One region of the Brevibacillus sp. NRRL NRS-603 genome, then DNA from elsewhere that is predicted to be linked to it. Evidence: riboswitches for the same ligand, from Rfam matches in the RefSeq annotation. Region 1 holds a riboswitch; each other region holds the start of a gene.

Region 1 (2,200 bases):
GCAGCAAGATGAGAATCAACGAAGGTATCTCCGCCAAAACCGTGGAACAGTAAGTCACCATCGTGGAAATGACGATAGCCACTGGATCAAACAATACCCCTTTGTACTGTCCCAGCACCTCCACGAACCCTTCCATCCAACCGCCAATCGGTAGCTTAGGCACGGCGTCCATTACTCATCACCTCTGCTCTCTGGTGCTCTTGGACATTGACTTTGCCTACCAGCCCGCCTAGCACCGCTCCTTTTACGATGACACCCAACAAACGCTGCTGCTCGCCCACTACAGCAATCGGGACGTGCAGGTCTGCCATCATCGGGAACAAACTGTGCAGACGTGCGTCAGGTGGAATGGTAGGGAGGTCAGTTTTCATGATCTTCTCCAGCGAATCTCCCGTACCGATCGCGAGTGAAACGTCATACGCCGTAATCAAGCCGAGCAGTGTGCGCTTTTTGTCCACGACGTACAAGCTGGACACACCGTTATCCATCATGAGTTGCAGCGCCACTCGCGCTCCTTTGTCAGGCGTGATTGCTTCTGCCCGTTTCATCACATTTTCAGCAACGAGAACCCTGGACAGGTCAGCATCCTCTACGAACTTCCGCACGAATTCATCCGCTGGGTCTGCCATGATTTCTTCCGGGCGGCCGATCTGAATGATCTGTCCGTCTTTCATAAAGGCAATCCGATCTCCCAGCCGCAACGCCTCGTGCAAGTCATGCGTAATGAACAGGATCGTCTTTTTCATTGTCATCTGAAGCTCCAGCAGCTCATCCTGCATATCTTTTCGAATGAGCGGGTCCAGTGCACTGAACGCTTCGTCCATCAAGAGAATATCTGGATTATTAGCCAACGCCCGCGCCAATCCGACCCGCTGGCGCATCCCTCCGCTCAATTGATCCGGGTACGCATTTTCCCACTCGGTTAATCCAACGAGCGCGAGCGCTTCCCGTGCTTTTTCTTGCCGGAGCCCGGGTGGAACCTGTTGAATCTCCAATCCAAACTCGACGTTTTCTCGTACCGTCCGCTGCGGAAACAGGGCGAAATTTTGGAAAACCATCCCGAGCTTCTTCCTCCGTGCCTCGCGTAAAGCTGCCGCCTTCATGTCCACGATCTCTTCCCCATCGATCTCGATGCTTCCGCTCGTTGGGTCAATTAGTCGATTACACATTCGAATTAAGGTTGATTTGCCACTGCCGGACAGGCCCATGATGACGAAGATTTCACCTTCTTTGACTTCAAAGCTGACCTGATTGACCCCGATGGACTGGCCGGTTTGCTTGTAAATTTGTTCTTTTGTTCGTCCTTCTGCCAGCAGCTTCAAGGCCAGCTCGGGGTGCTTCCCGAACACTTTTGTCAGTTGATGGACTTTCATTTTGGACATGGTATCCCTCATCTTTCGTTTTTTCGTAAATGAAAAAAGCCCGCGAAATTTCCACACTCCAGCAAAACCAAGCATGCACGCTTGATTTTTACTCGTGTTGAAAATCCGCAGGCCTACGTAATACCTGGCGTCCATTTTCAGGACTCCCTGTACTCTGTCTTCCTGATTTTGATTGTCAGCAGTTTATGTCGTACCGACTGCCTCCCAGCGATCCACACTATTTCCTTCACGTCTGTATCGCATAAGCTGCTCATCGGTATTTCCATAAAAAATAGGCCGATCCATTCTTTTTCTCCAGAACAAAGGTCCCAAAGAAAAAGCCTGCATCGGCCTATCACACGCCCGCAAGGACCCCCCTTGTTGCGCATTATATGCCTAGACTTTATCCATCCATGACCTTCCCTGCTTTGGCCGACGAGGTTAGCTGACGGGTAGGATGGCAGAGAAGACATTTCCTCATCCCTCCTGATCACTCAGGATTAACCCCAAAAGATTGGTTCCCCCGCTTCCGAGAATCTCGGAACTAGGCCGTATGTGTTTTGCTGCTTATTTGATTGTGATTTTGATTTTGATTATACGCTCACTTCCAGTTATTGTGAACGTTTGTTTAGCACGGTTTTAACCGAATGACAGCTTTCTTTATGAGTCGGATTAGATTAGCTGTTAGTTGCTCACTCGATCAAGATATTAGTGCCTAATACTCGCTGTTGTGGTGGGGAGGAAACAGGAGAAAACGCTCAGATTCTTGGAACCCCTGCGCGGGAGCATGGAGTGCCCGGCTCCGTGAAAAAAAGAGAAACCGCGTCCAAAGTAGTTCA
Region 2 (2,200 bases), on a different contig from region 1:
TAACTATTTTGCAGAATGAAAATGAGGAATTATGGTGGGACGCCATAGTTCCTTTTTTATTGATTCGCATGCAGGAAAAGGCGCCGGGAACGATCCCAACGCCTTTTTGCTTCAACGTCCTCTGACAAAAAAGAAACTGCCCCTGAAAGGACAGTTTCTTTTAAAAGGAGACTTACAGTTTTACTACGTTCTCAGCTTGTGGGCCACGGTTGCCTTGAACGATGTTGAATTGAACTTTTTGACCTTCGTCCAAAGTTTTGAAACCGTCACCTTGAATTGCGCTGAAGTGTACGAATACATCGTCTCCGCCTTCTACTTGAATGAAACCGAAACCTTTTTCTGCGTTAAACCATTTTACTGTTCCGTTCGTTTGCATTTAAAAAAACCTCCAAAAATTCAATTTGAATATGCTAGTCATATTTACCGAAGCAAATAAAGCTCACATATCATGAAGAAATACCAGATCATGTGCTATGATACGCCTTCATGATATGTGAATTTTACCTACTCGGCAAATAAATGAATGTCATAGGACGGAACTGCAAAATAAAAAACTAAACCTTTTGAAAACCTAAAACAATGAAAGCCCTTCCTCTCTTCCATCCTTGCGGCTCCGATGACCGCGCCAGTGTGAATCGGGGATTCAAAAATGTTATCCATCAGCATACACCTCGATGAATGATAGGTATCAATTTTTCAAGTAGCAACCTCATTCTACCATGGTTGTCCAATAAAAGCAACCGTTCATCCTTATTCTGGACGAGGCGGTACTCTGTTACAATAGGATTGGGAGGGATTACATTGCAAAATCATACGTTAACAACCATTCAATTATCCGACATGCTTGAAAAAAGAGTGCCTGTACTATTATTGGACGTGCGTGACGCTGAAAAATTTATTTCCGGCAGCCTTGTTCACGAAAACGGATCGGCGCGAAACGTCCCCTATCTTCTAATGAAAGAACAGGACAAACCACTCGATGAAGAAACCGAAAAGCTCGCGCAAAATGTACAGATCGTTACCTTATGTACAACAGGTAACAAAGCTCAAAAAGCTGCCGCTCTGCTTCGTGAGCATGGTTTTCATGCAAATGCATTGGAAGGCGGCTTAACCGCCTGGAAGGAACAATCAAGCGAAACGAAATGAGCCTAATTTATCAACGCTTCTAGCTGTTTGCCATATATTACTCCTTTATTTCGATTGGGATTGTCTGATATCGTTGTTCATGCCAAACGAAATAAGCCGAGACTTCCTCGTGAAAAGGAAGTGCGGGGGACTTTTTTGTGGATGAGCTATTCCACATTGGGGTGAATCGCCGACTGGCGTAGGGTTGTTTCCTCAATCCGAATCCGACAACTAACCTCGTAGGCAAAAAAAAGGAGAGATTTGTTTAATGAAACGTTTTGGTTCTGTTACAATCGCGATGACTCTTGGTCTGGGCTTGGCTTTGACAGGGTTTGCTTCTTCTGCTTCGGCTGCTTCTAATTGCCCTGTTCCTAGCGGACAATTCCAATATTATATGCCACAATTCCAAAAAGCTCCAAATTCCCAACCATTTTGGAACTTCTATCAACAAAACCAAGGCTTTGCCCCTGGACAACCAATGCCAATACAACAGCCAATGACACCGATGCAACCTGCAAAGCCGGTACAACCAACTCCGGTTCAACCAGCACCAGTTCAAGCTGCACCAGCGCAACCTAGCAATAACTTCACTCAGCCTGTTGCTCCAGTAAATCAAGCGGATCAAGCAAAAGCTGGTGACTTTGCGCAACAAGTCGCGGATTTAGTAAACCAAGAACGTGCAAAAGCAGGTCTCAAGCCTGTTCAAATGGATGCAGCACTGTCCAAAGTAGCGTTGGCAAAAGCACAAGATATGTCTGCTAACAACTATTTTGACCACAACAGCCCAACGTACGGTTCCCCATTTGACATGATGAAGCAGTATGGCATTCAGTACTCGACTGCAGGTGAGAATATCGCCATGGGTCAACAGAGTCCACAAGAAGTCATGCAGCAATGGATGAACAGTGAAGGCCACCGCCAAAACATTATGAACCCTGCGTTCACAAAAATTGGTGTAGGCTTCACAAATGGCTACTGGGTACAAGAATTTATCGGGTAAACATACCGCCTGATAAACGAAAAGCCGGTGTCTCGTAATAGAGACCCGGCTTTTTTCGTGTAGACGTTACTTCCG
Region 3 (2,200 bases), on a different contig from region 1:
ATACGTTTCTTTATGAATTTCCAGGTCCTTGAATTTCAAAACTGTAATCGGAGAAGAAGCTGTTTCCTTCTCAGGCTGCTCTTCGGTATGCTTGCGAATGCGCTCATAGCGACGAAGGTGGGCACGAATGCGAGCGAGCAGCTCTTCTGTATCAAAGGGCTTCGTGATGTAATCGTCTGCGCCGATTTCGAAGCCGACTACCTTATCTACCGCTTTTCCTTTTGCACTGAGAAACAGTATAGGTAAATCCCACTCACGGCGAATTTGGGAGCAGAGCTCGTAGCCACTCATGTTGGGCATCATAATATCCAAAAGGATCAGGTTGGGACGCTCTCCTCGGCTGAGCAGCGAGAGTGCATCTTCTCCGCTCTCTGCGGAGGAAACGGTGAAGCCCTCGTTCTCCAAAATGTCTTCTAGCAGTTCAATAATCTCCAGATTGTCATCGACAATTAAAATGTGATCTTTCACCGGAACAACCCCCAGTTACTTCTATTAATAAGGAATACCATTCAAAGAATGGGTCTTGTCTATCATAACATGCTTTCACCTGATCAGGGGAAGAAACCCCGTAAGTTATTAAGTTGTTCTAATATGTGAGGGTACCTCTTTAGACCAGGTACTAAATTTCGTCAGAAAAAGCCAGAGACGTAGTGTCCCTGGCTCTTATTATTTTGCCGAATGACTATTTTTGAGCTGGTTTTTCCGGCAACGATGCAGCTTGCACCGCTTTTTCCTTTTTCGGAGTTTCTGCTTTCGCTAGAACAGGAACGCTGAGACGCTTGGCGCCTACATACCGCTTGCTCCAGTAGTATGGATCGTTCAACTTGGTGTTGACGACTCCACGACCAGATTCCGAGTGCACGAATGTGCCGTCTCCAATGTAGATACCCACGTGAGAAATGCTGCGGCCGTTCGTATTGAAGAATACGAGATCGCCTGGCTGCAAATCTTTTCTGGCTACCTCTGTACCTAATTCGTACTGGGAAGCAGAATTGTGAGGCAGGTCTACACCTAACGCATCAAATACGTAGCGCGTGAAACCGGAGCAGTCAAAGCCCTTTTTGGACGAGCCGGAAGATTTGTAAGGGGTACCGTACAAGTCGCTGACTACTTCATGGAGAGAATTCTCCTCAGCAGCCTGTGCAGCGCCTGCCCCCATAGCAAGCAATCCAGCCATAAATAAAGATAAAACGACCTTGCGCAAAAGAAACTGCTCCCTTCGTGAGCCTACGAGGTTAGCTGAAGGGTTCGGTCGAAAGGACGCCCTAGGCTGCTAGGAGTAGCAACCATTCACCCCAAAAACGTGGTTCCCCCGTTTCCGCCAAGCGGAATTCGGCTATTTTTCGATGTTTTTTTACACGCACTCTTACGAAGATTCTACTTCAGTCCTGTTTTTCCTTCTTTTTATCTGTTCGTTCACATATTCGTCACATAAATACCGTCAAATGCTGTAACGTTTTCGTTCGACAGTGCAAGCCGCTTTTCGACCCGGGCTGGTTCTGCCTTACGGGACAGCTCGTCCGATTAGGGCAGGAAATTGTCTCCGTCCAGGGACGGAGGGAAAAACCAACCGCACGCCCGTTATGGGAAGCCTATACCGAGGGCTACAATAAGGGCATAACGTTCCACAAGCACCACATGCAAAACGAATGGAGGTAAGCGAGTAATGAGCGAACGGTCTGGCAAAGTTCTACTCGGGCTGGTTCTGCTGCTAGTCGGTGGGTTGGTTCTTCTAGATCTGGTGGGTATCGATATCGGAGACTTGCTCGGGTTCATCATTCCCGGTGTGATCATGATATACGGTGCCAAAAAGATCATGGGACAAACCGGTTCACGTTTTTGGGGAATCCTAGTCTTCCTGTTCGGGTTCCTGATGTTGATTGGCAAGCTTGACCTACTGTTTCACGCGCTTCTGGCCATTGGGGTGATTTATCTGGGATATCGCTTACTGCGTCCCAGCCAAGAACCTAAACAAGCGCCACCTGCTTGGGAGCGTGAATGGGCCCAAAAAGTATTAAAGGAAGATACGCTGGACACTTGGGAGAGAAATGTAAGAAGACGCCCACAGTAACGCCTATGTCGCAAGAGTCTTTTGGATGAACAATATGATGTGATATGATGAGGAGGAAAAAATAATGAGTATCTTTAAACGTTTGCGTGACCTGACAGTAGCTTCGGTGAATGATGCATTGGATTCGAT

What was found. Region 1 has a riboswitch for cyclic di-AMP ahead of C7R94_RS00435 (quaternary amine ABC transporter ATP-binding protein). Riboswitches for the same ligand answer to the same signal wherever they lie in the genome.
Region 2: it holds a riboswitch for cyclic di-AMP, as region 1 does, so the genes downstream of both, C7R94_RS09355 (CAP domain-containing protein) here and C7R94_RS00435 (quaternary amine ABC transporter ATP-binding protein) in region 1, are expected to answer to the same signal.
Region 3: it holds a riboswitch for cyclic di-AMP, as region 1 does, so the genes downstream of both, C7R94_RS03060 (C40 family peptidase) here and C7R94_RS00435 (quaternary amine ABC transporter ATP-binding protein) in region 1, are expected to answer to the same signal.

The regions. Positions count from the first base shown of each region.
Region 1 is NZ_PXZN01000002.1:28,344-30,543, reverse strand. Features, by position in the region: gene C7R94_RS00440 (ABC transporter permease) at 1-172, opposite strand, end outside; gene C7R94_RS00435 (quaternary amine ABC transporter ATP-binding protein) at 156-1,382, opposite strand; cyclic di-AMP (ydaO/yuaA leader) riboswitch at 1,776-1,922, opposite strand.
Region 2 is NZ_PXZN01000012.1:466,718-468,917, forward strand. Features, by position in the region: gene C7R94_RS09340 (hypothetical protein) at 1-3, shown strand, start outside; gene C7R94_RS09345 (cold-shock protein) at 173-376, opposite strand; gene C7R94_RS09350 (rhodanese-like domain-containing protein) at 802-1,146, shown strand; cyclic di-AMP (ydaO/yuaA leader) riboswitch at 1,231-1,386, shown strand; gene C7R94_RS09355 (CAP domain-containing protein) at 1,394-2,125, shown strand; gene C7R94_RS30235 (hypothetical protein) at 2,192-2,200, opposite strand, start outside.
Region 3 is NZ_PXZN01000007.1:42,388-44,587, forward strand. Features, by position in the region: partial or broken gene C7R94_RS30935 (response regulator transcription factor) at 1-468, opposite strand, end outside; gene C7R94_RS03060 (C40 family peptidase) at 683-1,204, opposite strand; cyclic di-AMP (ydaO/yuaA leader) riboswitch at 1,209-1,348, opposite strand; gene C7R94_RS03065 (LiaF transmembrane domain-containing protein) at 1,667-2,071, shown strand; gene C7R94_RS03070 (PspA/IM30 family protein) at 2,136-2,200, shown strand, end outside.